DNA from 3 places in the Sporosarcina sp. P7 genome. Region 1 is predicted to be linked to each of the others. Evidence: riboswitches for the same ligand, from Rfam matches in the RefSeq annotation. Region 1 holds a riboswitch; each other region holds the start of a gene.
The links. A riboswitch is a leader RNA that binds a small molecule or an ion and turns the genes downstream of it on or off. The one in region 1 is predicted to bind S-adenosylmethionine.
Positions count from the first base shown of each region.

Region 1 (10,604 bases):
TCATAAATTAACGTAACTAACATGGCGCGAAGAATACGTGAACGTAACGCATCCCGCTCAGGCAACATATAACGCAGAGTACCGCGGCTCACCGCAGCAAGCATCAACTTAGCTTCACGTTCTGTAATGACTTCTTCTTCAATTAAACGGATGATGACATCTTCCGCCATAGTAGAAGACGCTTCACTCTCCAAAATCTCCAACGCTTGTTCAAGTAAGTCCTTTCGGGAGTTGGTACGTACCCTATAAATCCGGATGTAGCCCCCGCCCCCTCGCTTAGACTCCACGGCATAGCCTCTTTCGACCGTAAACCGGGTTTTGATTACGTAGTTGATTTGTGATGGTACGCATTGGAACTTCTCGGCAATCTCATTTCTTTTGATTTCAATAGAAGCACTATCTTCCTCTTCTATAATCGACTTCAAATACCCTTCTATAATGTCAGAAATATTACGCATCTCGTCACCTCGCTTCACTCAACCTTCTAGTTGACTTTGACTATCTTTGACTTAATTGTATCGCAGTAATTGGGTGGGATGCAATTCATTTGTTTATATGTATACCTTATTACGTTGAAAGAAAACCTAGTGCTAGGTTGTCACATCTGGCTAATGATTATTCAATTAGTAATGAGACAAAAAATAAAGTGGATAGTTTGGCACCGTTTACTAACGTTCTAGACGGGTATTTTCCGCTTACGGTGTACTACTGTAATCTTTCTAAATGGAATTCTAACTATATTAGTTGAACATAAGAAGTAGTCCGCACAAGGGAACCGTTGATTTCCATTCCAGGCGGACTCGTTCCGCGGGCACGGCCTCAATCTCCTCGTCCGCTACGGGCAAAGACGTGCTCCTAACGCTTCGCTTTTACTCGCAAAAACCGTTCTTCGTTACGGTTTTCGCTACCTGCGGGGCTTTCAGCTTGTGCTGTTCCCGCCGGAGTCGCCGCCTGTAACGAAAATCACTTAGTGTATCCTGAAATCTTTAATTCAACTTATATAAATAAGAAAAGACTGAAGAACAGATCCTTATAGTGGATTGTCTTCAGTCACGGAGTATACAAACATTTTTCTTCTCTTCTATTTACAAAGTGATGGGTTCTTTATTCAAAGGTTCTAAGTCGACTTCGAAGCCCATATCTTCCAGCATTTTTTGATCTTGATCGTTTTCTTGACCGGATGTTGTGAGGTAGTCACCGATAAAGATGGAGTTTGCAGCGTAGAGGCCTAGTGGTTGTAGGCTTCTAAGATTCACTTCACGTCCACCCGAGATGCGGATTTCCTTGCTAGGATTAATGTAGCGGAATAGACACAAGACCTTTAAGCAGTAACGGGGATCCAGTTCTGATGTTCCTTCCAACGGGGTTCCATCCACTGCGTGCAGGAAGTTTACAGGTATCGAGTCTGCGTCCAGTTCACGTAGGCTACGCGCCATGGAGATGATATCTTGTTTTGTTTCACGCATGCCGACGATAACGCCTGAACATGGAGAGATGCCCGCTTCCTTGGCAAGTCCTACAGTATTTACACGATCATCGTATGTATGCGATGTTGTTATACTCTCGTGATGCTCTGCAGATGTGTTCAAGTTGTGGTTATAGCGATCTACTCCTGCCTCTTTCAAACGTGTTGCTTGTCCTGGCTTCAAAATACCTAAACAAGCACATACCGTCATGCCCTTGTGCTTCTCTTTAATCTGTTTAACAGAATCAATCACGATGTCCAGCTCACTGTCACGCGGTCCTCGTCCACTTGCTACGATGCAATAGGTGCCCGCATTATTAGCGGCAGCACGTTCCGCACCTTCTAGTATTTCTTCCGATTTCATCATTGCATACTTTTCAACAGGTGCTTTTGAAATGATGGATTGCGCGCAATACCCACAGTTTTCCGGACATAGTCCCGATTTCGTATTGATAATCATATTCAACTTTACTTTATTGCCGAAGTAATGTGACCGAATCGAGTATGTCGCGTGCAGTAATAATAGTAAATCTTCATCTGGGCTATTTAATATTGCGAGTGATTCCTCATCAGTTAGTACATGGCCTTCGAGTACTTGAGTAGCCAGCCTCTGATAGTTCATTATAACGTCCGCCTCACTTTCAAGTGTTTTGATATTCTAAATGCGAATATGCCTGACAGTACAGCTAGAATTAAATCTTTCGGTAGTGGCGGCATCATCCACAGCCAAGCAATCTTGTAGGTAAACACGTCGGGTGCAGCAGCCCACATCTTGTACGCAAAATACATCCAAGTTGTACCTAGTATATAGTTGACTGCTGTAGCGACAAATGCTGCGATAATAAAAGCAGACAAAGTATGCTTTCGCTCAACAATCTTTCCAGCTACATAAGCAATCAGAATAAATGTGAGTATAAAACCAAACGTTGGACTTAAGATCTGACCGAAGCCTCCTGAAAATTTAGCGAAGACCGGTGCCCCTGCTAGTCCTATTAACATATAGACGGTCATCGATAACGCACCTAGACGACTACCAAGTAATAGCCCTGATAAGATAGCGAAAAAAGTTTGTAATGTGATGGGTACTCCACCAACTACTAAAAACGGCACGAAGGATGTAATATTCGCTCCAATCATCATTAACGCAGCAAACATCCCGCTATATACAATAGTTAGTGCGCTGAATCTACTTACCGGTCGTCTCTCTGTTGCTATTGCCATTACGACACCTCTTTCTAAACTGGTTACCCCATAAATAATATCGGTTAACCTATTTCGTGTCAACACATTTTATTTTTTGGTTAACTCATAAAAGTAGACAAAAAAAGACTGCAGCATACCGCTGACAGCCTACTTCTTCTCATCAATCTGTTCTTCCTTTTCTTTGCGAAACAAAACACTTGAGATTAAACCACTGAATATAGCAGCCCCAATTGTAATGTACACACGCATATCATAAGCAACTTCTTCGTAACTGTTACCTATCATAATCCAAGCAAGTGTACCTACAAGAACAGCGATTGGAAATGAGTATTTAAAGAATCGCATAATTTCTCACCTTTTCGAGTTAATTCATTAATTTTAGCATATATACCGCAATTTCTCTATGCACTAACTCCGCGCTTTGAACTTCACCAAACGTTCACTTGACGATATCCAACAAAGCCGCTATGATGTGGTTAGAATAATCTAAATAATTGAATAAGAAACATATCTTATCAAGAGAAGCCGAGGGACTGGCCCGTCGACGCTTCAGCAACCAGCCATTTAGGCAAGGTGCTACTTCCAGCAGTCTGTCAAATTGACACTCTGAAAAGATGAGAGGGAACTAGTCATTGGGATTACAAAGCCTTCTAATATACTTGAAGGCTTTTTTTGATTAAAAAAGGCTAAAGGGGAGATGGATTTATGTCATTGCTCGAGAAACTACAAACAAATGTCCTAACGGCAGATGGTGCAATGGGGACGATTTTATATTCTTACGGAATTGATTACTGTTATGAAGAACTAAATATAGAAAAGCCTGAAATTATAGAGCAAATTCACCAAGACTACATCTCAGCTGGTGCAGATATAATCCAGACTAACACTTACAGTGCGAACGCAATCAAATTAGCTCGCTACGGCTTAGAAAGTCATGTCACGGATTTCAATAAAGCAGCCATTCAAATTGCCAAACGCGCAGCGGCGCCTGGGGGGCAATTTGTACTTGGAACAATAGGTGGCTTGCGAGGTATACGTAAAAGCGATGCGACATTAGATGAAATTGAAAAAGTCGTACTTGAACAAGCCAATGCATTATTAACAGGTGATCCTGATGGTCTCCTATTGGAGACGTATTATGACTTTGAAGAGTTATCATCGGTAGTTACAACATTAAAGAAAATTACGGATGTTCCATTGATTGCACAAGTTTCTATGCATGATCCCGGTGTATTACAGAACGGACTTTCATTAAACGATGCACTTCATCAGCTCGAGTCTCTTGGGGCAGATATCGTAGGCGTTAACTGTCGATTAGGTCCTTACCACACGATTCAAGCATTCGATAATGTGACATTACCAGAGAAAGCATTTTTATCCGCATATCCAAACGCCAGTCTATTAGATGTAGAAGATGGACGTATTGTTTATGAATCAGAGGCAGAATACTTTGGACGCGCTGCTGTATTACTTCGTGATCAAGGCGTTCGATTGATTGGAGGATGTTGCGGGACAACACCTAAGCATATTAAAGCGGCGAAAACACAGTTAGCGCGACTGACACCTATCACGGAAAAGGTCGTACAACCGGCGAAACCTATCGTGATTCATGAAGCGGATCCGGCAAAACATCAACCTCTTCACGAAAAAGCGAAAACAGAGCGTACGGTAATTGTAGAACTAGATACACCGCGCCACTTGGAAACAGAAGATTATATCAAAGGTGCAAATTTGTTATATGACGCGGGAGTTGACGCTATAACAATGGCAGATAATTCACTTGCTTCTCCACGCATCAGCAACATGGCGATGGGCTCGATCGTCAAGATGCAACATAATATCCGCCCGCTTGTACATTTAACGTGTCGCGATCACAATCTCATTGGCTTACAATCACATTTGATGGGGCTTGATGCATTAGGCATTCACGATATCCTAGCCGTGACAGGCGACCCGACAAAGGTTGGGGACTTCCCCGGTGCTACAAGCGTCTACGATGTATCTAGCATGGAGTTATTGCAGTTAATTAAGAAATTGAATGAAGGGATTTCATTCTCCGGTAAGCCATTGCGCAAGAAAGCCAGCTTCTCTATTTCAGCAGCTTTCAATCCGAACGTCCGCGTCATCGATCGTGCTGTACAACGGCTCGAGAAGAAGATTGAAGCGGGTGCAGACTATTTCATCACTCAGCCAGTTTACACGAAAGAAAAGATTATCGATGTATATGAAGCAACAAAACACCTGGATACACCGATCTTTATTGGGATCATGCCATTGACGAATATACGAAATGCAGAGTTCCTGCATCATGAAGTACCGGGTATCAAGCTTTCAGAAGATGTGTTAGAAAGAATGCGGGAATGCGGAGATGACCGTGAAAAATCAACTGAAACAGGGCTTGAAATTGCAAAAGAATTGATAGATACAGCGGCTCAGTATTTTAATGGACTGTATCTCATCACACCATTCCTGCGTTACGATATGACATTAGAGTTGTATGAATATATTAAGAAAATAGACCAGCAGAAGGAGAGGGAATTAACACATGCAGAGACATCCTATTGAAGAACAACTAGATAAAAGAATCCTTATCATTGATGGTGCGATGGGGACGATGCTGCAAGCGGAAGATTTCTCAACGGAAGACTTCGGCGGAGAAGAATACGATGGATGTAATGAATACATGAGTGTGTTACGCCCTGACGTTTTGGAGAAAATTCACGATGAGTATTTAGAAGCCGGTGCTGATATCATTTGTACGAATACATTTGGCGGTACTCCCCTTGTATTGAATGAATTTTCACTTGGTCATCGTGCAGATGAAATTAATGCGAAGTCTGTAGAAATCGCGAAAAAGAGTGCAGCGAAGTTTTCTACACCAGAATGGCCACGTTTTGTCGCGGGGGCGATCGGGCCCACGACAAAGACACTTTCGGTAACGGGCGGTATCACGTTCGATGAACTATCTAATGATTTCTATGTACAGGCAAGAGCGCTTGTAGAAGCAGGCAGTGATTTGATACTGATGGAAACAAGTCAGGATATGCTGAATGTGAAAGCTGGAACAATTGGTATTAAGAAGGCGTTTGAAGAGCTTGGACGCGAAATTCCTATCATGATTTCAGGTACGATCGAACCGATGGGTACGACGCTTGCTGGACAAAGTATAGAAGCATTCTATATTTCTATTGAACACGTCCATCCACTTTCGGTCGGTTTAAACTGTGCGACAGGCCCTGAATTCATGACTGACCATTTGCGTTCATTGTCCGAATTGGCGACAAGCTACGTAACCTGTTATCCAAATGCCGGATTGCCGGATGAAGAAGGACATTATCATGAATCTCCTGAATCATTATCGAAAAAACTGGAAGGCTTCGCTGAAAAAGGTTGGTTGAACATGGTTGGCGGTTGCTGCGGTACAACGCCTGATCACATTCGCGCAATTCGTGAGGTAGTTAAAGATAAGGCTCCACGCAAGATGCCAGAAAATCCCCATGGTCATGCCATTTCAGGGATTGAGCCTTTGCTCTACGACGATACATTACGTCCATTATTAATCGGGGAACGTACAAACGTTATCGGTTCACGTAAATTCAAACAACTAATTGTAGAGGAAAAGTTTGAGGAAGCTGCAGAAATCGCACGTGCACAAGTAAAACGTGGTGCGCATGTATTGGATATTTGTCTTGCGAACCCTGACCGTGATGAATTGTACGATATGACTCGCTTCATGAAAGAAGTCGTAAAAAAAGTCAAAGTTCCTCTCGTCATCGACTCTACTGATGAAAACGTCATTGCAGAGGCCTTGAAATTCTCGCAGGGCAAAGCAATCATCAACTCTATTAACTTAGAAGATGGTGAAGAACGCTTTGATGCCGTACTTCCTTTAGTAAAAAAATATGGAGCAGCCGTAGTTGTAGGAACGATTGATGAAATCGGAATGGCGGTAACGAGAGAACGTAAGCTAGAAGTTGCGTTGCGTTCTTATGATTTACTCGTTAATAAATGGGAGATCCCACCGGAAGATATTATTTTTGATCCACTCGTCTTCCCTGTTGGTACAGGTGATGCACAATACATTGGATCGGCAGTAGAAACAATTGAAGGAATTCGATTAATCAAAGAAAAACTTCCGCGCACTTTAACGACTCTCGGTGTCAGCAACGTATCCTTCGGGTTGCCCCCTGTTGGCCGTGAAGTGTTGAATGCTGTGTACTTGTATCACTGTACACAAGCAGGTCTGGATTATGCGATTGTAAATACAGAAAAACTTGAGCGCTTTGCTTCGATTCCAGAAGCAGAAATCAAACTGGCGAACGATTTACTATTTACCACAACAGATGAAACATTAGCAGAGTTTACGGACTTTTATCGTGGTAAGAAAAAAGAGAAATCAGAAGACGATATTCCGAAAACCGTGCCTGATCGTCTTGCGTATTATGTGGTGGAAGGTACAAAAGAAGGCTTAATTCCTGACCTGGAAACGGCTTTACAGACATACGACGCACCACTTGATATCATCAATGGTCCTTTGATGAAAGGAATGGCTGAAGTTGGGCGTCTATTCAATGACAACCAGCTGATCGTAGCGGAAGTTCTTCAAAGTGCTGAAGTCATGAAAGCTTCTGTTTCCTACCTTGAACAGTTTATGGAAAAGAAAGAAGACGATAGCGGTAAAGGCAAGATCATTCTGGCGACAGTAAAAGGTGACGTACATGATATCGGAAAAAACCTCGTGGAAATCATCTTAAGTAATAACGGATTTAAAGTCATAGATATCGGTATTAAAGTTACTCCAGCTGCATTAATTGAAGTGATTCGTAAAGAAAAACCAGACATCGTAGGACTATCTGGACTTCTCGTAAAGTCTGCACAGCAAATGGTGTTGACAGCACAGGACTTTAAGGCGGCAGGAATCGACACGCCAGTAATGGTAGGTGGAGCCGCATTAACAAGGCGCTTTACTGAAACTAAAATCGCACCTGAGTATGATGGCCCGGTTATTTTTGCAAAAGATGCGATGCAAGGTCTTGACTTAGCAAACCGTCTACAAAGTAATGACAAAGGAGCGTTACTCGAAGAATTAGCAGACAGTATCGAAAAACGCGAAACCAATGATGCGATTAAAGCAAGTCGAGGCACGTCAGCAGTTGCAGTGAAGCCACGTCCTGTGAAAACGGTACGCACCGATGTTCCTGTATTCACACCAACCGATTTACGTAGACGGGTCGTAAAAGATTACTCGGTTGCTCACTTACATCCTTACGTAAATATGCGTACACTTATTGGCCACCACTTAGGTCTACGAGGAAATGTCGATAAAATGCTTGAAAGAAAAGAAGAACGCGCAGTACAACTTCATGAAATGGTAACGGAGTTCTTAAAGTCCGACAAGATGAAAGCTTCCGGCATTTACCAGTTCTTCCCTGCCCAGGCAGACGGGGATGACGTAATCATTTATGATCCGGAAGATTCAAAAACTGAAATTGAACGATTTACGTTCCCGCGTCAAGAAAAAGATCCTTTCCTATGCTTGGCTGATTACTTGAAAACAGTGCAAAGTGGTGAAATGGACTATGTTGCATTCATGCAAGTGACTGCTGGTAAAGGGGTCCGTGATTATGCAAACAAACTGAAGGAAGAAGGGAAATTCCTTGAAAGCCATGCGTTCCAAGCAACTGCATTGGAATTAGCAGAAGGCTTCGCTGAACGGATTCACCAAGAAATTCGTGACCAATGGGGATTCCCTGACCCAACAGACTTTACAATGCTCGAACGTTTCGCAGCCAAATACCAAGGTCAACGATTCTCATTCGGCTACCCAGCTTGTCCAAATCTAGAAGATCAAGCTAAACTCTTCCGCCTCATCAAACCGGAAGACCACGGCGTCGTGCTAACCGAAGAATTCATGATGGAACCAGAAGCATCCGTATCAGCCATCGTCTTCGCCCATCCCGACGCAAGATACTTTAACGCATAAACCTAATGCTGAAAGCGCCGTTTAGACTCGACAGGCGTTGGAGGAAATACCATAAAGGCGCTCTTTGCCTTTTTGGTAGTTCCGAAACATTCCGAGAGTCTGGCGCTTGAGGAAATAAAACAATCCGCCATCTCTGAAATACTAGAGATGGCGGATTCTTCATATTAAAAAATGATCAGCGGCATCTTCTACGGCGGTGACAACCTTCGCCACCCCACATACCTCCAGATCCTGGTCCATATCCTGGCCCTCTTCCTGGCATGATAGTAGAGCCCATAACGTTTTCAGTAGTTTCTGTATAGTAGTGCTGTGGCACACCGACTACGTGGTGTCGATTCACATTCACGATCGGATGAATAAATGGCATTTCCTGTTTAGTGAAGCAATCGTTAAAGCGATATTGTGGCGGGCAAAAAACAGGTTGAAAACCTTGCTGACCATGCATTCCTTGATGATGCTGATGGTGTTGATGGTGTCCCCATCCCTGGTGACCATGTCCGCCTGACATTCCACAATGTCCTTGATTCATTTCTCCACCTCCTTATACCTTATTACATGCGAGCTAAGTAATTTGTTACGGGCTACCGCCATAGTATAGTGAAAAATAAATAGCAATGACCTTTATCAATAGAGATAAAGGTCATTGCTATTTTGTTAATAAGCTATTTATAACTCACAGCTTCTAGGTGTAGAAGGCTTCTCATAACCTAGACTACTTTCTATTGATTCCAGTTTCCTCACAATAAACTTACACTCATTTAATGCGCCATGGACCGGAGCACCTTCGTCTACCATATTCTCAGAACGTAAAAAGTCAGAGTCACGACGCAACTCCAGCTCAGCTGGATGGATGTATTGACGTTCCATACTTTTTCACTCCTTCTTTTATATGATATGATGCACAAGACAAAGCGAGCCTTATCATCTTCTATTATATACTGAAATCTAAACTATTCACACTATTCCGCCTATTATTCGTGAGTGAAGTTAAAGCTATGTGGGTATACTATGATATCACCTATTTTTGAAGGAGCGAGTAAATATGAAACGAGATAGAATTATACTATTTGATGGCGAATGTAACTTCTGTGATGCAAGTGTCCAATTTATCATTAAACGTGACCCGTACAAACACTTTTCATTCGCTTCGTTACAAGACGACGTAGGTAGAAAACTTCGTAAAGACTACCAAATTTCTGATGACGTAGATAGCTTAGTATTGATTGAAAACGGTAAAGCCTATACAAAGTCAGGCGCAGCTTTACGTATCGCCAAAAAACTGGATGGTTTATGGCACTTGGCATTTCTATTCGTTGTCATCCCGCCAGCAATCCGCGACATCGTCTATGATTATATTGCAAAAAACCGATATAAATGGTTCGGTAAGAAGGAGTTATCTTGCATGTTGCCTTCGCCTGAGGATCGCCAACGTTTTATGGCATGATTACTTTACCCTTGATAAAAACTGAATACAGTAAATAAAAAACTGAAAGCAAGGTCCCATGTTTTGAGAGTTGCTTTCAGTCCTAGCCTTCCTATTCTTCGGAAGGCTTTCTTATGAAGTTAATTCCTTATACTCCTCGTCGGTGAAAGCACGAGATCTGGTTAAGAAACGTTTTCCTTCCACTCCTTCAAGCGAAAACATCCCTCCACGTCCGTCGACTACGTCAATAATCAGTTGTGTGTGCTTCCAGTACTCAAACTGGCTTTTCATCATATAGAATGGCATGCCGCCAATATGTCCAAGCAAGATATCTTGATTACCTATAATCAAATCTCCATCTTCGTAACACATCGGAGAAGATCCATCACAGCAACCGCCAGACTGGTGAAACATCAAAGGGCCGTGCTTATCTTTTAACAATTCTATAAGAGCCAACGCTTTTTCTGTTGCGACTACTCGATCTGGCATAGGAATTCCTCCATTCACTTCGGATCCTCCAGATAGATTCA
Region 1 covers NZ_PDZF01000001.1:277,307-287,910, forward strand. The annotation lists gene CSV60_RS01540 (CtsR family transcriptional regulator) at 1-458, opposite strand, end outside; gene bioB (biotin synthase BioB) at 1,086-2,087, opposite strand; gene CSV60_RS01550 (biotin transporter BioY) at 2,087-2,686, opposite strand; gene CSV60_RS01555 (hypothetical protein) at 2,816-3,013, opposite strand; SAM riboswitch class I at 3,178-3,289, shown strand; gene CSV60_RS01560 (bifunctional homocysteine S-methyltransferase/methylenetetrahydrofolate reductase) at 3,374-5,233, shown strand; gene metH (methionine synthase) at 5,214-8,651, shown strand; gene CSV60_RS15930 (hypothetical protein) at 8,827-9,180, opposite strand; gene CSV60_RS01575 (hypothetical protein) at 9,318-9,518, opposite strand; gene CSV60_RS01580 (thiol-disulfide oxidoreductase DCC family protein) at 9,694-10,095, shown strand; gene CSV60_RS01585 (DUF779 domain-containing protein) at 10,207-10,563, opposite strand.

Region 2 (10,604 bases), on a different contig from region 1:
GCTAAAAAGGAATCCAGCATGCCATTTCCGTTTCGTAATAAACTCCCTTTTACAGCTTAAAGGTTAAAACTTAATGTCATACGAACAATACAGCTTGTAGATTTATCTTACACCCGAAATAGCGGAAAAGCAATGGAAAGTTCTTCTGTTTTTTGAAACTAAAACGTATGATACAACGTATAGAAATGAAAAGACAAGGAGTGATCATGTATGGAACAGCATGAAAACAACTCAGAAAAGCAACAGCTAGTTACAAGACAGACAGAGGAAATCAGTACGTTGAATCAGGAAGTGGATGAACTTCGTAAAGAGGTAAAACAACTTCGTGAGGATATTGAGCTCATTGATATATTTCAAAAGAAACCTATCATTTCATCTGCAGTAATCGGGCAAGTCGGTGGTATTATTATCGCCATATTAGTTATTATAGGGATATTCTTTTAGAGAAACGACTTTGCGTTGCTATTATAAAAGTGGCGGCACTAAAGTTCTTGCTGGTTGTGTTGAAAAAGGGAGTGAGTGCGAAATATATTACGCCTATCTCAAGTATGTCTTACATGTGGTAACACTCGCTTTTAAGGTCACGCATTATCATCCGCAATAAGCGGGGGCAATCTGGAGGCCCCGATCAAAGAATGAGCATTTTTGATTAAAAGTGTCATAGAAATGCTCATTCAGACTAATAGGGCAGAACATAAGATTTTCATTCCCCATGGCCAGGAGGAGAAAAAAACTAAGTTCTTCTGAACTGAAACGCTTAATTTATTGATTGATGTAGAAGCGATGTACTCAGTTTAAATGCTCTAATTCTAACTTCTTCGGTTGTAAATATCTTTTACTCTTCCTGTTCCTCTATTATTCGCATTGTAATGTCAGTTAACTCATTATGTTCAGTAAATCGTTCACTGAGCATATCTGTAAGTATATGTTTTAAAAAGTATTCTACACAGTTCATGTCTTGAAACATCAGTATTGTCCTTAATGCTTCTTCGTAAATTTCTATAAACAATGGCTCTGGATTATCCTTTTGGATCTCACCAAATGATTCGTACAGCAAATCAATTTTATCAGCAACGGATAAGATACGTCCCTCCAATGTTTTATCCTTACCTTCTTTCAATCGTTCCAAATATATAGCTTGAAATTCAGTAGGAAATTCTTTTTCAATAAACTTTCTTGTCATTTCCTCTTCCACTTCACCGAATAGCTTCTTCAATTCTTTCGAAGCGTATTTTACAGGTGTCTTAATATCCCCTGTGAATAGTTCTGCGTAATCATGGTTTAATGCTTTTTCATATAGGCTTTTCCAATCCACATTCTGTCCAGATTCCTCTTCGACAGTCCCAAGAAACTGGGCAATTTTTGTCACTTTAAATGAATGGCTAGCGACAGAATGCTCTTGAAATTTGAACTTTCCAGGACAACGAATAATTTGTTCTAAATCAGATAAGCTTTTAAAGTATTGGTGTACCCCCAACAACATTCATCCCCTTTATTTAGTATTTACGGTTAAAAAACCTGTTCATTCGTTTTTAAGAAGTCATCCCTACATACAGCTCTGTACTATATATGTGCCCCCATGTAGACATAATTATACGAGTAGGGGAGGACTCTACTCAGCTACAAAGATATTTATTAACTAGTAATATGATAACTCACTTGGCGGCTGAAGGGGAACTAGATCACGGGTGATAATGTTTAGTCTCTTTATAATGTGGAATAGTATTTATAGAACATCATATAAGGAGTGGTAAGCATTATGGCTAAAATTGCAACAGTACTTGGAGATATGTTCGAGGACTCGGAATACTTGAAACCAGCTGCTGCTTATAAAGAAGCTGGACATAAAGTAGAAGTGATCGGTGCGGAAGCAGGATCAGAAGTAACGGGTATGAAAGAAAATACTAAAGTGAAAATTGATAGAGCAATTGCTGACGTCAAATCGTCAGATTATGACGCATTGTTTATTCCAGGTGGATTTTCACCGGATATTTTACGTGCAGATGATCGTTTCGTAAAGTTTGTCAAAGAATTTATGGATGCAAAAAAACCTGTATTTGCAATTTGTCATGGTCCACAATTGCTCATAACAGCAAAAACACTTGAAGGACGCGATGCAACGGGATATACGTCCATTCGCGTAGACATGGAGTATGCGGGTGCAAAATACGCTGACAAAGAAGTCGTAGTCTGTCAGAATCAACTTGTAACAAGCCGTACACCTGATGATATTCCAGCCTTTAATCGTGAATCATTAAAACTACTAGAAGAATAAAAAATTTGAACGTCAAGGTGTAAAAGCCTTGACGTTTTTTTGTTTCTTGCACATTAAACTACTGCTTACAACATACGATAATAGTACATGTTAACAAACATTGAAAAAGATTCTCAATTGTACTTGAAAAAGGTTCTCAATGAGAGTATGATAAAAGCAACGAATAAATCAGAGAGACGATCGCGTCTTACAAATGAAAGGTCGGGGGTCTAACATGTATAAGATTGTTGCGTTGGCGGTATTAGCAGGAATTGTATTAGGTGCAGCAACTGGATTTTCCTTTGGAAGTAAAGAACTGGCGGGTATGTTCGCCGGAATGGCGGCGCTTACGTTTATCGCAGCACCGGCAGCGGTCGTCTATGCGAGTGAAAAGAAAAAATGGCATCAAGCTCATTAATAAAGAAAAGCATCCAATATAATTGGATGCTTTTTTGTATAGATTCAATCGGTCGTGTCTTGCTATAAATGAATTAAAATAACTCGAACTGTCATAGTTAAATTGACTGTTCGAGTTGTATTGTTTACTATTATTGAACTTTTACTCCTTCTACTATCTCTTTTGCAGCATAAAGGGCTTGTTTTACATCCGCAATCAAATCTTCTACATCTTCTACTCCCACTGAGAAACGGAGCAAACGATCGTCTACTCCACGACGATTACGTTCTTCTAATGGGATATCCATATGCGTCTGTGTAGTCGGATACGTAATGAAGCTTTCCACACCGCCCAAACTCTCGGCGAATGAAATTAAGTTCATATTTTCAAGGAATGGCCCGACCCACTCACTATTTTGTACTCGGAATGATAACATACCACCGATTCCAGCGTAGAGCACGTCGGCAATAAGAGGTTCTTGTTCTAAATAAGAGACCATCATTTTCGCATTTGCATCATGCTGTTTCATGCGTAAATGCAAAGTTTTTAGACCGCGTACGACAAGCCATGAATCAAGAGGAGACAATGTAGCTCCAATCGCATTATGATTGGTAAATAGACGTTCGCATAAATCCTCACCTTTTGCCACGACTAGACCTGCAAGCACATCATTATGTCCACCGATATATTTCGTTGCGCTATGAATGACAATATCTGCGCCTTCCTCAATTGGCCGCTGGAAATAAGGTGTTAAAAACGTATTGTCGACAATTAGCAATAAATCATGTTTTTTAGCCAATTCCGCATACGTACTGATGGCTATGTTTTGCATTAATGGATTTGTAGGCGTTTCCAAGAAGATCGCTTTTGTACGATCAGTAATCGCTTGCTCGACTTCTGAAACATCATCGAACGATAAGTAACGCGTCTTAATATTATACGTCTCTTCATATTGATTAAACAGGCGATAGGTACCGCCATATAAGTCTTCAGGCGCCAATAGTTCCGAACCTGTTTTAAATAAAGATAAAATAAGTTGAATGGCTGCCATTCCAGAACTACATGCAAATCCTTGGTCACCTGATTCTAGGTTTGCAATTCCATCCTCTAGGATAGAACGCGTAGGGTTTTTTGTTCGTGTGTAATCATATCCCGTGGACTTGCCTAGACCTTCATGGTGGTACGCTGTAGACAAGTATATCGGTGTATTGACTGCTCCGGTTTTCTCATCACTGTGGTTTCCAAGTTGTACTAATCTAGTTTCTAATCCGTTGTTTGTCATGAATATTCATCCCCCCCGGCAAAATAAAAAAGAACCTCTTCTTTTCGAATAGGCCCTCGAACATACAAGTGTATACAGTATTCTCATCTTCAAGGTGGTTGTCACCCTTGGAATTAGCACCGTGCCTGTGGCTGGTTGCTGAGACATCGCTGGGCCTATCCCTCCGTCTCTCTCGATAAGAATATTCATAATATAGGAAAAACTGTTGACGAATTTATTCTATCATGCAGATATACTAGATGCAAGTTTCCTTTTAACATCAGTTATTGATTTTTTTGTTTCAGTAAAAGATTTGTTATACTGATAGATACTATTCATAATGGAAAGGAGATTTTCATTTTGGCTTGGGGCTATGTCGCATTGGCGGCTGTTATAGAGATCTTCTGGGTAGTCGGTCTTCGTTATTCTGAAACTGTAATGCAATGGACCGGAACGGTTATGGCGATTGTATTGAGTTTTTATTTCATTATAAAAGCATGTGAAAGATTACCTTCCGGCACGGTATACGCTGTTTTTACCGGATCTGGTGCCGCTGCAATCCTTTTAGTGGATATATTCTTCTTTCAAGCAGGTTTTACGTGGGTTACGCTGACCTTCATCGGATTCATCGTCATTGGGGTAGTCGGCATTAAGCTGACAACAGATGAAAAAGCCGATGCAGAAGGAGGTGGCTGACAGTGGCTTGGGTATACTTAATGATTGCCAGTCTCGGTGAGATTTTCGGTGTGGTGAGTATTAATTATTATTTACAGAAGCGTTCAATTAAAAGACTGTTACTCATTGTGGGGATTTTTGGTTTTGGTTTTGTTTTCCTGTCTCTTGCTATGCGCGAAATACAGATGAGTACAGCGTATGCGGTATGGACAGGGTTAGGAGCGGCAGGAGCCGTATTAATGGGGATTTTGATATTCAAAGAATCTGCTAGCATCAAACGTCTCTTCTTTTTATCGCTCATCATTTTCGGTGCTGTAGGCTTGAAGTTGTTCGGATGAAAGGGGAGTGGCGTAACTGATTTATTGGACAAATTTTGATTTTAATGAATGGACTGTAACAATAGCCGCTACAAAACAGGGACTGTGCTATGCCGGACTAGCTGAAGATAGTGTAGAACGTATGAAGGACTGGTCGTACCGGTTTGATACAGTTGACTTAATAGAAGATGAAACAGAGCTCGGAGTCTATATAAGCAAGATGAAGGAGTACTTATCGGGTACAACGAAAGATTTTTCAGCGATTCCACTTGATTTAAAAGGAACATCGTTTCAACTGCAAGTATGGGAAGCACTACAACGAATACCGTATGGTGAAACTATGACATATTCAGAAGTTGCGGTACAGATTGGGAAATTGTCATCTGTTCGTGCTGTAGCATCTGCAATAGGTAAGAATCCTGTGATGGTTGTGGTGCCTTGTCACCGTGTTATTGCGAAAGATGGCAGTTTGTCAGGCTATCGTGACGGGAGAAACCAAAAAGCGAAGCTGATTTTGCTTGAAAGTACTCACACGAAGATAAATGAATAACAGTATGAAAAAAGAGCCATAAGGCTCTTTTTTATTGTTGCTATTTATGATGGCTGTCGCAAGATATTTGCAGACAACTTACGTTTATCTGTGGACATCTTCATTATAAAACCAACAACAATGATGATTGCAATGAGTAGCCAGATATTGAAAATTCCATGAATAATTGCCATTCCCAAGAAACCTGCAGTCAGCAGATAATAACTTAGAGGGAAGAGGACGCGTCGTATGAGTAGCCCTTCCTTGCCTATCAGACCAACTGTAGCCGAAGCAGCCACGACGTTATGCACACAAATCATGTTTCCGGCAGCGCCGCCGACTGCCTGCATCGCTACAACAATGCCTGCTTGAGCAGTATCAAGACCGATATTGCCTGCTGCGCCAAATTGGAACAGTGAAAACATCATGTTGCTAAAGGTGTTACTGCCGGCAATGAATGCGCCGAGCGCACCGACAATTGGTGCAACAATTGGCCAAAACTCTCCGCTTACGACGGAAACGCTTTCAGCTAAAATTAGCGGCATGTTTTCACCGACCAAAGATGCGCTATCTGCAGCCACTTTTCCGGCTGCCAATGAAGTATTCAAAAATATTTTAATCATTGGTACAGCAAATATTAATGCAACTCCTGCAGTAACAGCTGTGTGGAATGAATTCTTCCAAGCAAGTACGTACTCAGAAGGTTTCATACGATACAATAAATAACCGAACAATGAAGCAACAATAAAGAAGAAACCGGGCAGGAATAATGGTGTAGTTGCCGTTGTGATAGCCGAACCGAATATATTCTCAAATTTGAGTGTGACAGCGGAATGTTTAAGTAAAGCAGTGAAGGGTTCAAGCGTTCTTGAAAGTACAAGCAAACTTGCTAGCACTAAATATGGCATCCATGCCTTCAACATCGAAATTCTACGGCTTTCATCCAGCGGTTTGGGCACTTCGTGATTCAGCTTGCCGAACCAATCTTCCTCCCACTGTGTGCGCGGTGGGAAATCGAAAGTATCTTCTACTTTCGGCATGAATAAACCTTTTCTAGCAGCGGGGATCACAATGATTAATGAAATGAGTGCACCCAGCAAGGAAGGGAATTCTGGACCTAATGTAATTCCGATAATGAAGTAAGGAATAGTGAATGCTAGACCTGCAAACAACGCAAACTTCCACACTTTCAATCCTTCACGGAAGGACTTGGCAGGGCTGAAGAAGCGTGTCAGCAGGGCAGCCAGAAATAACGGAATCAAAGAACCAATTACGCCGTGAATTAGTACAGTATTCGTAGTAATTTGCAGTAGAAACTCGGGAAAACTCATGCCTACTTTTTCAAGTGCTGCCATCACAGCGGGCTGATCAGAAAGGCCTGTACTGACACCAATCTGAATAGGGGTTCCGATCGCTCCAAACGATACGGCTGTACTTTGAATTACTAATGACACCATAACAGCAGCAAGTGCAGGAAAACCGACTGCGACTAACAGGGGTGCCGCAACTGCAGCTGGTGTCCCAAATCCTGATGCACCTTCGATGAAGGAACCAAATAAAAAGGCGATAATAATCGCTTGGATACGACGGTCTGGTGAAATGGAAGTGAAACCGCTACGAATTGTGTGGATTGCTCCGCTTTCTTTTATTGTATTGAGCAAGAGTACGGCGCCAAAGACAATGAATATAACCTCTAAAGCGGTAATTAATCCATTGAACGCAGCACCTGCCACGATATTTGTCTTCGTTCCCCAAATGAATATAGCTATCAAAGCAGTAACGACGAGTGCAATAGGCATAGCCCTACTTGCGGGCCAATTCAATAAGACCAAAAATACGAAAATAGTAATAATGGGCAGTAAAGCAATAAGAGACAGTACAAGTAAATTCAAATAAATAACCTCCAGTGTCATTTTTTTGGAAACGTTTTCATTTAACTACTACTCATTAGGTCATCTGATGACCTAATGAGTTCTTTTTCTGATTATATAGACTGGCAAATTAAAAGACAAGAAGAATTTTGTGTTTTCTGATAGTGAATAACTTATTCGAATTTAGCACAGGGTGTATTTTTGGATTATAATGAATACAGCAGACAGGAGTGAAAGATCATGAACTATAAGCAAATCAAGCCTAAGAAAATATATGAGGAAGTAGCAGATGCTTTACTGGAAATGATTCGGAGCGGCGAGCTTAAGCCGGGAGATAAACTGGATTCCGTCCAGCAATTGGCAGAAAGCTTCAGTGTCGGAAGATCAGCCATTCGGGAAGCATTGACATCATTGCGTGCATTGGGGCTCATTGAAATGCGGCAAGGTGAAGGGACGTACGTCAATGAATTTTCATCTGAAGACTTGGCATTTCCATTGCAAAGCGCTATTTTGATGAATCAGCAAGACGTCGATCATTTACTAGGCGTGCGGAAGATACTAGAGGTAGGAGCAGTTACCAACGCGGCGCTAAATCGATCAGATGAAGACTTGGCGAAAATGGAAAAGGCTTTGCGCAGTATGAAAGAACATGCAGGTGATATTCTTCTTGGAGAAAAAGCGGATCTTGACTTCCACTTTGCGATTGCAGAAGCTACGGGCAACACGTTGCTCGTTACACTAATGAACCACGTGGCAAGCCTCATAGGAGAATCCATGAGGGAAACTCGGAGAATCTGCTTGTATACGGAAACAGCGACTGTTGATCGATTATATGAAGAGCATGAAGCGATTTTTCTAGCGATTAAAAAACAGCAGCCGGATCTCGCAGCAATTCATATGCAAGGACATTTGGTCAACGTAGAAAATGTATTGTCTAATTATTTGAAGTCAATCAAAATATGAAATCACCCGTCTTGTTACGGGTGATTTTTAAATTATTTGTCATAAATATCTGTTAAATCAATAAGCTTTATAGTATGCTAGGAAATAACTTAAAGTCATCTGATGACCTGTTGACCTTATGAAATCTATCTTGAAGAGGTGAATGACTATGAAAGTTAGCTTGTTTATCACATGCCTAGTGGACATGTTCTATGCAGACGCTGGTAAAGATATGGTAGAAGTGCTCGAAAGACAAGGCTGTGAATTGTCGTTTCCAAAAGGACAAGTATGTTGCGGACAACCTGCTTATAACAGTGGCTATGTAGAAAATTCAAAATCAGCGATGAAAAATATGATTAAGACATTTGAAAATGCAGAGTATGTAGTTACTCCATCCGGATCTTGTGCCACGATGTTTAAACTATATCCTGACGTATTCAAAGATGATCTGAATTGGTTACCGAGGGCTCAAGAGTTGGCTGATAAAACGTATGAGTTCACACAATTTCTCGTGAATGTGCTGCAAGTAGAAAATGTAGGAGCGAAATTGACAGGAAAAGCGACGTATCATCCGTCTTGTCATATGACGAGATTACTAGGCGCTAGCGAAGAACCGAAAAAGTTATTGAATCAAGTGGAAGGACTCGAAATGATCCCTTTACCCAATGCTCATAATTGCTGCGGCTTTGGCGGTACATTCTCCGTAAAGATGGGGGATATCTCTGAACAGATGGTAGATGAGAAGGTCAATAGTGCCATAGTGACTGAAGCAGATTATTTAATCGGGGCGGACTGTGGTTGTCTGATGAATATTGGAGGACGTGCAGAACGAGTGGGTAAACCAATCCGTGTCATGCACATCGCGCAAGTGTTAAATAGTAATGAGTAAATAAAAGTGAGGTGATAGTAATGGCTATGAAATTCAGCAAGAAAAACTTTACCGATCGAACAAAGGAAAATATTTCAGACGATTTTATGAGACAAGCAGTGGCCAGTGCTCAGGAGCGTTTGCATGGTAGACGACTAGACGCTGCAGAGGAGCTGGGTAGTTGGGAAGAATGGCGTTCACACGGAGAAGAAATTCGTCAGCATGTCCTTGAAAACCTGGACTTCTATTTACATCAGCTAAGTGAAAATGTAGCAGAACGTGGCGGTCACGTATTTTTTGCGAAGACTGCTGAAGAAGCGAGTGATTATGTCCGGGATGTCATTAAGAAAAAAGATGGTAAAAAAGTTGTGAAGTCTAAATCGATGGTAACGGAAGAAATTAATCTGAATGCTGTACTGGAAGAAGCCGGATGTGAAGTCATAGAGACAGACCTAGGAGAGTATATCCTTCAAGTGGATGATCATGATCCGCCGTCTCATATCGTAGCACCTGCCCTTCATAAAAATAGGGAACAGATACGCGAAGTTTTTGAGAAAAAGTTGGATTATCATAAGACTTCTAAACCGGAAGAACTGGCTTTGCATGCACGCGAAAAGCTACGCCAGGAATTCTTGGATGCAGACATAGGTATTACAGGCTGCAACTTTGCGATTGCTGAAACCGGCTCCATTAGTCTTGTGACGAATGAAGGGAATGCACGACTTGTATCCGCATTGCCGAAAACTCAAATCACGGTAATGGGCATGGAACGAGTAGTACCTTCTTTTGAAGAATTCGAAGTATTGGTCAGCTTATTGACACGAAGTGCAGTGGGACAAAAGTTGACGAGTTATGTCACAGCGTTAACTGGCCCTAGAGATGAAGGGGATGTGGATGGTCCAGAAGAATTCCATTTAGTTATCGTCGATAATGGGCGATCCGAAATTTTAGGGACAGAATTTCAATCCGTGTTGCAATGTATCCGATGTGCTGCTTGCGTCAACGTATGTCCTGTTTATCGTCATATCGGTGGGCACTCCTACGGCTCAATCTATTCGGGTCCAATAGGTGCTGTGCTATCACCGTTGCTTGGCGGTTACGACGATTTTAAAGAGCTGCCTTTTGCTTCCACACTATGCGGAGCGTGCACGGATGCTTGTCCGGTGAAAATCCCTCTTCACGAACTACTTCACACACATCGACGCATCATTGTGGAAGAAGAAGGTCGATCACCTATTTCCGAAAGACTGGCAATGAAAGCATTCGGGATTGGTGCTGCATCGAATCCGTTGTATTCTATGGGCTCAAAGGTAGCATCTACCGCGATGAAACCTTTGACGAAAAATGACCGGATATCAAAAGGTCCGGGTCCGCTGAAGGACTGGACCGATTTACGGGAGTTCCCAGCTGTCGGAAATACGCGTTTCCGTGACTGGTTCTATGATCAGAAAGGGGGCAAATAAGCATGGGAGGAACAATTCAAAACCGTG
Region 2 covers NZ_PDZF01000006.1:11,259-21,862, reverse strand. The annotation lists RNA gene ssrS (6S RNA) at 1-99, opposite strand, end outside; gene CSV60_RS07445 (hypothetical protein) at 211-444, shown strand; gene CSV60_RS07440 (HD domain-containing protein) at 836-1,477, opposite strand; gene CSV60_RS07435 (type 1 glutamine amidotransferase domain-containing protein) at 1,760-2,275, shown strand; gene CSV60_RS07430 (hypothetical protein) at 2,490-2,672, shown strand; gene CSV60_RS07425 (methionine biosynthesis PLP-dependent protein) at 2,803-3,933, opposite strand; SAM riboswitch class I at 4,014-4,115, opposite strand; gene CSV60_RS07420 (DMT family transporter) at 4,273-4,608, shown strand; gene CSV60_RS07415 (DMT family transporter) at 4,611-4,925, shown strand; gene CSV60_RS07410 (methylated-DNA--[protein]-cysteine S-methyltransferase) at 4,942-5,454, shown strand; gene CSV60_RS07405 (L-lactate permease) at 5,499-7,325, opposite strand; gene CSV60_RS07400 (FadR/GntR family transcriptional regulator) at 7,545-8,267, shown strand; gene CSV60_RS07395 ((Fe-S)-binding protein) at 8,416-9,135, shown strand; gene CSV60_RS07390 (LutB/LldF family L-lactate oxidation iron-sulfur protein) at 9,156-10,577, shown strand; gene CSV60_RS07385 (LutC/YkgG family protein) at 10,580-10,604, shown strand, end outside.
Region 2: linked by a shared signal. The riboswitch ahead of CSV60_RS07425 (methionine biosynthesis PLP-dependent protein) and the one ahead of CSV60_RS01560 (bifunctional homocysteine S-methyltransferase/methylenetetrahydrofolate reductase) in region 1 are both predicted to bind S-adenosylmethionine.

Region 3 (10,604 bases), on a different contig from region 1:
GTATTTTTCATTTGACAACTAGTGAATGAGAATCAACCAGTCCTTAGTACATAAGAATTAGATAGAAAAAAAGCCGGTCAAGTAACCGACTTTTCTACTACTCTATACTTTTTTAGTGAAACGGTCGACGATCATCGCAAGCGCACCGTCACCTGTAACATTCGTTGCTGTTCCGAAACTATCTTGCGCTAAATAGAGCGCAATCATCAATGCTACCATGCCATCACTGAAACCAAGCATAGTCGTTAAAAGTCCAGTTGCCGCGACAACTGCGCCACCCGGTACTCCTGGAGCGGCGATCATCGTAACACCTAACATAAAGATAAATTGTAAATACGAACCAAAACTTACATCAAAACCGTTCATCAGCATAACACCAATCGAACATGAAACAATCGTAATCGTACTACCTGACAAGTGGATAGTTGCGAATAATGGAACCGCGAAGTCCGTTACACGCTCCGAAGCACCCGTCTTTTTTGCCTGACGCAGCGTAACCGGAATCGTTGCAGCAGAAGACTGCGTTCCGATCGCTGTCAAATACGCTGGTAGCATCGTTTTCATTAACACGAACGGATTCCGTTTGTTTAACGTACCCGCCACTGTGTACTGGAATGTCAGCATGGTCAAATGAAGAATAATAATCATAACGAAAACAAATACAAAGACTGAAAGTACATTTGCCACTTCACCTGTATACGTCATATTCAGGAAAATCCCGAAAATATGGAAAGGTAATAATGGAATGATGACGACAGATATGACTTTATCGATAATCAAATTAAATTCATCGAAGAACGACATCATCGTCTTCCCTTTAATCGCCGCCATTCCAATGCCAAGCACGAATGCCAATAGCAAAGCAGTCATGATCCCCATCATCGGATCCATTTCCATTTCGAAGAACGCTACTCCGGCTTCACGTGCGCCTTCTGCAACGTCCGTCTTCGTCGCCGGCTGAATAAAGTTCGGCAAAATATTTATTGCTACAACATACGCAAGCAATCCCGCAATTACCGTAGATCCATACGCAAATGCAGCAGACATGCCAAGTAATTTTCCCGAACCTGCGCCAAGCTTTGCAATACTTGGTGCGATAAACGCAATGATAATCAGCGGAACGATAAAGTTCAAGAATCCACCGAATAACATATTAAAAGTAGCTGCTAAACGAACGAACCAATGCGCAAATCCTTCATGGATCAACGGCAATACTAAACCCAGTCCGATCGCCAGCCCAATGGCGATGAGAATTCGCCAAATGAGCCCTAATTTAAACTTCACAATACGTCCTCCTCAAATACACATATGTATTACTCAAACAAAATCAACTTTATCACAAGTCGATTGAATAAAGAAGATTTTATTTAGATTTATGTGATGTTTTTCTTGTGGGTTGTTAGGAAGTGGATTTGGTGGTGTAGTTTGGAAGTTTAGTCAGGCGGATTGTGAGAACACGAAAGCACATTGAGCGGGTCACGCGCCACATAGAGCGGATAGACCAATACATTGAGCGAGTCTCCGCCAACATGTAACCACCACTCCAACACACCCACCAAGCATACAATTAAAAAAGCCGGCAGCTGCGATAGCTACCGGCGTTCATTGTATTATTTTACAGGAACAACTGATCCAGACCACTCATTCAAAATGAAATCTTGAATTTGCTCTGAAGTCAATACTTCTACCAATGCTTTGATAGCATCGCTGTCTTCGTTGCCGCTCTTCACAGCAATTACGTTAACATATGGAGACTCTTTGTCTTCCAATGCGATCGCATCTTCCATTGGATTCAACCCCGCATCGATAGCGAAGTTGGAGTTGATTAATAATGCGTCGCCTTCATCGTTATTATACAACTGAGGCATTAACGCTGCTTCGTAGTTCGCATCAAACTCCAAGTTCTTTGGATTTTCTACGATATCGCCTACTTCAGCTTTTACTTTTTCCACGTCATCCGCTAGCTTGATCAATCCTTTTTCTTCAAGCATAGAAAGTACTCGACCGTGATCCGCAACAGAGTTACTGATTAAGATCGTCGCTCCGTCGGGAAGTTCTTCCAACGACTTATATTTCTTAGAATATACACCGATCGGCTCGATGTGAATAGCGCCTGCATTGACGAAGTCATAACCGAAATCGGCAATTTGGCTCTCAAGATAAGGGATGTGTTGGAAATAGTTCGCATCTAGTGTACCTTCGTCCAAATCTTTGTTTGGCAGTACATAATCTGTGTAAGTCTCAATTGTTAAATCATAGCCTTTTTCAGCTAATAACGGCTTAGCTTCTTCCAAAATTATTGCGTGTGGTGTGTTAGATGCACCGACTACCAAAGACGTTTTCTCGCCTTTCCCTGCTTCATCTACATCTGGTGCTGCATTATCTTTGTTACCTTCGTCTTTCGATCCGCAAGCTGCCAATGCAAGCACTAGTACTGCTGCGAATAGACCGAATAAAAATTTCTTCATATCCACATTTCTCCCTTTCTACTATAGAATATTTCTATGGTTAACAGGTTTCCCTGAAAATCCTATTATCGCTTGTCCAAACGTTTTGTAATGAAATCACCAATAAATTGAATGATAAATACGATAATCAATACTAGAATTGTTGCCATTAACGTGACATCTTCGCGACTCCGCTGGAACCCTTCCAAATACGCGAGCGTACCTAGACCGCCTGCACCGATCACACCTGCCATCGCGGTATATCCGACGAGCGCAATCGAAGTTACCGTAATTCCGGAGACTAGTGCTGGCATGGATTCTGGTAACAAAACTTTGAAAATGATTGTGGACGTTTTAGCCCCCATGGAACGCGCTGCTTCGATAACCCCTTTATCGATTTCCTGCAATGCAATCAACACCATTCGGCCATAAAAGGGAGCGGCACCGATAATTAATGCGGGTAATGCGGCATTCGGTCCACGCATACTGTCGAATAATAATTTTGTAAAAGGAATCAATAAAATAATCAAAATGATAAACGGAATCGATCGGAAAATATTCACGAAGGCGCCTGTAAAGACATTGGTGATTTTATTCGCCCATAACTGCCCTGGACTTGTTAAAAACAACAACAAACCAAGTGCGATACCCAAGACAAATGTAAAGAACGTGGAGTAAGCCGACATATAAAGTGTCTCACCCGTTGCTTCCCACATTTTATCCCAATTCACGTTTGGGAACCATTGCTCAATCATGGATCAGCACCTCCGTCTTCACTTCATTGGCATCCAGGAAAGCAATCGCTTCCTCTATAACCGCCACGTCCCCTACTAGTTGCAAGACGAGTGTTCCGTATGCGCCGTCACGTGTTGTCGAAATATTTCCTTGCACGATGTTGACATCGATTGGGAATTTACGGATCAATTCAGCAAGTAGCGGCTGCTCTGTACGGTCGCCAATGAAAGCTAGCTTGATCAATTTGCCGTGCGGCGATTCCTGCTGTAAATGTGCCATCGCTGCGTCCGTATCTGCACTATCAGTCACTTGCGAAATAAAGCGCTTTGTAATATCCGCTTGTGGGGATTGGAAGACATCTAGTACATTGCCCATTTCCACGACTTTCCCCGCTTCCATGACCGCCACGCGATGACAGATCTTCCGGATGACGTGCATTTCATGCGTAATCAACACAATCGTTAGTCCAAGACGCTCATTAATATCTGTTAGTAAATCAAGAATCGCATTCGTCGTCTCTGGATCTAGTGCGGACGTCGCTTCATCACAGAGTAGGACTTCAGGATCATTCGCAAGCGCGCGCGCAATGCCGACACGTTGCTTCTGACCACCTGATAATTGCGATGGATACGCCTGTTCTCGACCTGTCAATCCAACGAGATCGATCAATTCCTTCACTTTTTGCTTACGTGCCGATTTCTTTACGCCAGCAATTTCGAGAGGAAACATGATATTCTCTTCTACTGTTCTAGACCACAGTAAGTTAAAATGCTGGAAGATCATGCTAATTTTCTGACGTGCATTCCGAAGGCCAGCACCTTGTAATGAAGTCATTTCTTGTCCGTGAATCATGATACTGCCGGACGTAGGCGTTTCAAGACCGTTCAATAGTCGAATTAATGTACTTTTTCCTGCCCCACTGTACCCGATGACGCCGAAAATTTCTCCCTCTTTGATGGCCAGTGTCACGTCATCTACCGCGGCAATTTCTGAACGGTTCAATTGGAACTTTTTATGAACGTTTGTTAGTTGAATCATTTTCCGCACCACCTTATTAAGTCTTTTAAATCTGTTTTTTAGAATACTACAAGCACTAGGCTCTCGAGACGTTTCAGACGTACCAAAAAGCCAAAAAGCGCCTTTGTGTTACGTCCTCCAACGCCTGTCGAGCCTACACGGCGCTTTCCGCATTAGTTTAAAAAAAGCCTTCCTGCAGATAAGCAGAAAGGCCGAACGTATGTAGTTATGTACGTTACCATTTCTCTCATCTACCAAAGCATTACGCATTGAGTGATTTGGCACCATTTCACATATGTGACGGTTGCCGGGCTTCATAGGGCACTTCCCTCCACCGCTCTTTATAAGAGTTACGTATTCAATTGATTAACTACTTATACCATACTTTTATTTCGATTGTCAACTGAGCTTCTCTAGTAGATACGGGACGGATTGAAAGGCGTAAATCTTTTCTACAGGCTGTCCTTTGCGCTGAATGAGTAAACAAGGAACACTTTCCACCTCATATTCAGTTGCGATTTCCTGGACATAATTCAAGTCTGCCTTTCCAATTGGAAGTTGCGGGCGCATTGTCTCGATCACCGTCAGCATTTTTGAAGCGACTGCACACGTTCCACACATTGGTGTATATAAATAAAAAGCGGCTACCTGCTCTGCCGCCTGTGTGCGTTGCCAGTCTTCAATTGTCCAATGATTCATGTGGTCCACCTGCCAAATACTTGGAATGTACTTTAAAATTAGCAGCAGCTAAAATGCTTGCCAATAGCTTAACGGGAGTCGTTTCCACTTGACGGTAGAGACGATCCGTGTATAAATGTCTCGCTTCTGGATACAGTTGTTTGAACAGCTTACGAATGGACTCACCGGAGGCGTCCGCATCCATAAAGACGAACAGATCTTGCTGCTCGTACGGTTCAAGCAGTTCTTCAATGTGATACGCACTAATCGTGCCATTCGTACAAAGAATCTCTACAGGCTCTGCAAGGATCGGTACTAGCCGCTTACGATCCGAACCGCCTTCTACAATGAGAACTTTCGGGTCCATCCTGTTTCCTCCTAGCGTGTAAAAAAGCGCTGAGACGTTCCAGCGCTTGTTCTTTTGGAATATTATTCAGCTGTCATTTCTTCGTACTGCTCAGCTGTCATTAACTCATCCAGTTCAGCTTTGTTATCGATTTCAACTACTACCATCCATGCGTCTTCATATGGAGATTCGTTAACCAATTCAGGGCTATCTTCGAGGTTTTCGTTCACTTCTACAACCTTACCAGTTAATGGAGCGTACAATTCAGAAACCGTCTTCACTGATTCAACGCTTCCGAAAGGCTCGTCCGATTTCAATTGATCGCCAACCTGTGGCAATTCAACAAATACGATATCCCCTAGTTCAGACTGTGCGAAATGTGTGATGCCGATACGGTATTTACCGTCTTCTTCTTTTACCCACTCATGCTCTTCTGAATAACGCAAATCTTTTGGTGTGCTCATGTCGTTACCTCCAAAAATATAATAGTTTAACTTCCTTTAGTTTGCCATAGTTCCCCTGTAAAGACAAGAACCTAGATCACTTCTTCCATGTTTCCGTGAACGTGGTTTCATTAAATCCAACGGTCACTTTTTGGTCGTCGGAAACGATTGGGCGTTTGATAAGCATTCCGTCTGAAGCGAGGAGCGCGATCTTTTCATCATCCGTCATAGTTGGCAGTTTGTCTTTCAAATTGAGCTCACGATATTTCATGCCGCTCGTGTTGAAGAACTTTTTCATTTCAAGTCCGGAATTCGCGATCATGTTGCGCAGTTCGTCTTCGCTTGGAGGTTGTTCGGCGATGTTCTTTTCTTCGAATGAAATCCCCACGTCCGTAAGCCATTTCTTCGCTTTGCGGCACGTGGTACATTTTGGATAGCCGTAGTATGTCATAGTCATAATAATCAATCCCTCCTTTTTTTCAGTATAGCAAATAAAGGGGAATGGATGCGAACTTAGCGGCGTTTGATTGCTGATGTGTTCGTGCGTAAAAAGACTGGCAATGTGTTGGGGTTAGGGATTGGCACTTCGGAGGGGACGCGTGTCTTATGGGGCCGCGGTGAGCCAACCAGTCGCAAGCTCCCTTGGTTGTCTCACCTGATCGGCCTGATCCTCCCAGAGTCGCCCCTCCTACGCGCCAATCCCTTGCAATGTGAGCAGGTGATACTTTTTGTTGTGCATTGAAGTCAGTGTTGTAATTGATGTTGAATTTCTGCACTTGAACTTAAATAAGTCAAGACACAATAATTCACATACTAGCTCCCGTAAGTGATCTAAGTACCTCACCTACCCACGTAGGATGGAAGCGGAAGTTGGGGCGACTCCTGGAGGATCAGCGAGAGCCGTAGCAAAGGACGGCTTTTGCGAGTAAATGCGAAGCGTTAGGAGCATGTGCTTTCATAGACTGCCTTGAGTAAATCACGCCCACAGGAAAGCATCCCCAACTGGAGCTTCCATCCCCTCACAGTTCAACTATGCCATTTGTGAAAGGGATAATTATCAGGACTATCAATTGCTTAAGTATGTTCATGACAAATAAAGGTAAATTGAGTATTCTGGTCTTTATAAGGTTCTAAAAGAAGTATTGGGAACGCCGATGAATCATAAGAAAATTTTTCGCGGAGGATTTAAAAAGATGACTCCGGAAAAATACCGAAATCATCTAATTACAGCGTAAGGCTAATCCCGTCTTTTTTAAACTAACCTTTAAATAGTGTACAGTTTATATACAAGATTAGCACGAATTCTTTATTTAAAAAAGTTCACTAGCAAACTTATTGATCGTTTGCAGCGTTATCCATATCATCAATACGTGTAATAACTTCAACGATGGCTTTAGAAAGATTCATCACTGTAAATAGTCTTGTATCGTTTAAAAACTGTCCCTTTGGTAACGGATCGATATAATTGACAATACCTTTAAAATTATAATCACCGACCTCAGGTAAAATCGTTTTAAGCGCTTTTCCAGGAATTAGTGGCCCCTCTTCAAAAATCACATATCCAACTTGCTCTCTAGTTCCCAAACTAGCGTCAATACTGAATATGAGAGGATTCTTAAATCGTCTATTTATTTTTTTTAGCGTTTCTTTTAAATTAAACGCATGCACTGGTTCTTCTAATGTTCCGTAAACTAGATAAGTAATATTACTTTCATTGAGCATGGATCCAACCAAGGGGCCTAACGAATCACCGATATATCGATCTGAACCGATACATAAAAAAATGACATCTCTTCCCGCATTTCCTGGATGTTTAATAATATTTCTCAACTCGGATGTAAGTAATTCAATTTCTAGAATTCTATTTTTTCCTCTTGAATTAAATTTATAAGGTTGAAGATTTCGAACTTCATTTTCTTTAAAACTGTAATAACTACCCATTTCGACACTCCTTTTTCGAAAATAATGAATAGCAGTGCCGTTATTTAATAAAATAAAGCACTAAATCCATAATGAATCCAAGCATCCGCTTATGCAGACGCTTGAGAATGCCTCCTCTTTTTGATATTCCAGTAATTTAAAAGCTTGAAGAAAGGCGGGAGAATTACACAAACTGAAATGACACGGAGTACTTGTACCGCGACGACAAGTGTAGAGTCTGCTCCCAGAACAACGGCGGTAGTGGTCATTTCAGCGATACCACCTGGTGCAAAAGCCAAAACAGAAGTTGTAAATGACAATTCAGTGATTCTTGCCGTGATAACGGAACAGAAGAACATGGAAACAATAAGGAATATAGTACTTAAAAATGAAATGGCTAATGTTTTCTTTAATCCTTTAAACATTTCTTTTTGAAAACGAGATCCGATACTCGCGCCAATTACTACTTGGGATAGGATAATTAGTTCAGGAGGCCACCAAGCAACTAGCTGATAACCAATCACCACTGAACTGGAAGACTTGACGATGGCGATAGCGACCATACTCCCAAGCAACCAGGGTGCCGGAAATTTTAATAATACACCTAAAAAGTAGCCAAGACATGCAATTCCAAGAAAAAGGGCGGTTGTCAATAGATGTTCTCCTTGAAATGTATTAGAAGCTAAATCAGTATGACCAGTTGCCTCTATAGGATGGATCACCCAAAATGATAAACATAATGGAATGAACAGAACGACTAAAAAGATCCGAATCGTTTGTGCAATACTAACAACACCTGTATTAGCACCGAGCTCTTCTGCAATTCCTGGAATTGTGGAAAGTCCTCCCGGAGCCGTGGAAAAAAAGCTTGTCAACATATCCAAATCGCTAAATTTCCATACGATCAGTCCCGATACTAAAGAGAATATAATAGAAAGTAATAGCATGATCGTAATAGTCAACCAGTTCTCCAGAAAAATGTAATAAACAGAGTCATTCACTTTTTGCCCAAGTTCAATACCTAATATACATTGACCAATGGCCATCCAATATTTTGGAATACCTTTTTGATTGAATGACACTTTCAGGATCTTGGGTTTGAATATAAACAGTAAAGTAGCAGTTAGGAGGGTCCCAATCATCCAACCGACAGGTAAACCTGTGAAAGAAAGGAGAAATCCTCCCGTTCCACTAATGACAACGCATAGAGCTGTTTCCGTGAATTCATTTCTCTTGGACATCAAAACTCCCTCTTTCGCTGCCGATCAATAGATAGTTCAATGTTCAAACAATTCGCTCCTTAAACCATTATACTACAATAAAAGAAGTAAAAAATATTGAATTTTTCTATGTAAGCATAAGTATAATTGATTACCTTTTAATGTATATATTTAAAGCCGTATTTTGCTATATAAAACCAATGACATTGTTCCGGAGTCATCTCTTTTAATCCTACTGTCTACGTATGTAGTTATGAATGTCCGTTACCAAAACCTTCTCTGGCTCCTATTATTTAAATTGTCCATTCAATACATTACATAACGTAGAATCTCTTGAATAGTCTTAGCCCTGTGTCTATACGGATTCTATCTTTGAATTTTACCAATGAAATTGTATGTACCTACTAATCTACGTTGGCATTCATTAAAGATTTTTTACTTATTTACTACATTCCTTTCCAGATAATTATTTTCAAGATATATAGACCGAACTAGATAAAAACCCCAAATGGAGTCACTTTTTAAAGTGCCTATCATTTGGGGGTCAGTTCAATCCTAGGTTAGAAAGGCTTCTCTTTAATGTAAGTCAAATTACATTTGTTACAAACGCAACAATGATAATAACAGAGGAGCAGAGAAGAACCCACTTAAACGCAAAACGCTGGAAAGTCCCAATATCTGTTTTAACCATTCCTACTAGTAAAAGAGTGGAGGCAACGAGTGGACTTAAGAAGTGTATAGGCTGTCCTAATACCGATGCTCTCGCAATTTCTAAGGCGCTTACGCCATACGCTGCTCCCGCTTCAGCCAAGATAGGCAATACACCAAAATAATACGCATCATTCGATAATACAAACGTAAACGGCATACTGGTGATAGCCACGACTAATGGATAAAACGAGCCTAAAGATTCTGGAATGATGGAAATCAATGAGGTAGCAATCGCATCCACCATATTTGTGCCAGAAAAAATCCCCGCAAATATACCAGCTGCAAACACTAACGAGACTACTGTTATTGCATTACCTGCATGCGAACTAATGCGTTCCTTTTGCTGTTCTAAATTCGGATAATTAATCATGGAAGCGATTACAAATCCGATTAAAAACAGAACCGGGACAGGCATGATACCCGTAACTAAAATTCCCATGATTACAACGACTAAAATCAGGTTAAACATTCTAAGTTTCGGTCGTTTGATATCTTCTTCCAATGCGACACTCGCAGCTACACCACTCATCGCTAGTGCATCATCTGGAATTTCTTTAAGAACAATAACGCCTAATCTTACACGTTCCTTCATTCCAAGTATGTATGCAATAGAAAGTATAGAAGCCATTCCTGCTAACATAGTTGGGATGAGAGGAAGAAAGAATTCATTTGCATCAAGACCCAGTGCTGCGATTGCTCTAGTGGCGGGTCCACCCCAAGGGGTCATTCCACTCATAATACTTACGGCTAGCATTGAAATTGTCGCCAAAATGAGGGGATTCATTCCAATTCTTAGATAGAGTGCTAACATAGCCGAAATGGTAATCATGTGCGTCGTAGTTCCATCTCCATCTAATGCCACAATCATCGCAATGATAGCAGTCCCCAATGCGATTTTAACTGGATCCCCTTTTACAATTTTCATCATTTTGTTAATAAGAGGATCAAATAAACCTGCGTCAATCAAGATACCAAAAAACAGAATGGCAAACAGCAGTAACGCCGCAGAAGGTGCAACAACTTTCATACCATCTAGCATCATGTCTCCAAGTTCTAAACCGAATCCACCAATTAGTGCGAACACAAT
Region 3 covers NZ_PDZF01000010.1:80,517-91,120, reverse strand. The annotation lists gene CSV60_RS11015 (dicarboxylate/amino acid:cation symporter) at 103-1,284, opposite strand; gene CSV60_RS11010 (MetQ/NlpA family ABC transporter substrate-binding protein) at 1,611-2,468, opposite strand; gene CSV60_RS11005 (methionine ABC transporter permease) at 2,534-3,202, opposite strand; gene CSV60_RS11000 (methionine ABC transporter ATP-binding protein) at 3,195-4,220, opposite strand; SAM riboswitch class I at 4,444-4,549, opposite strand; gene CSV60_RS10995 (thioredoxin family protein) at 4,599-4,898, opposite strand; gene CSV60_RS10990 (toprim domain-containing protein) at 4,879-5,244, opposite strand; gene gcvH (glycine cleavage system protein GcvH) at 5,307-5,687, opposite strand; gene CSV60_RS10980 (arsenate reductase family protein) at 5,764-6,123, opposite strand; gene yyaC (spore protease YyaC) at 6,999-7,607, opposite strand; gene CSV60_RS10970 (AbrB family transcriptional regulator) at 7,697-8,827, opposite strand; gene CSV60_RS10965 (CitMHS family transporter) at 9,393-10,604, opposite strand, start outside.
Region 3: linked by a shared signal. The riboswitch ahead of CSV60_RS11000 (methionine ABC transporter ATP-binding protein) and the one ahead of CSV60_RS01560 (bifunctional homocysteine S-methyltransferase/methylenetetrahydrofolate reductase) in region 1 are both predicted to bind S-adenosylmethionine.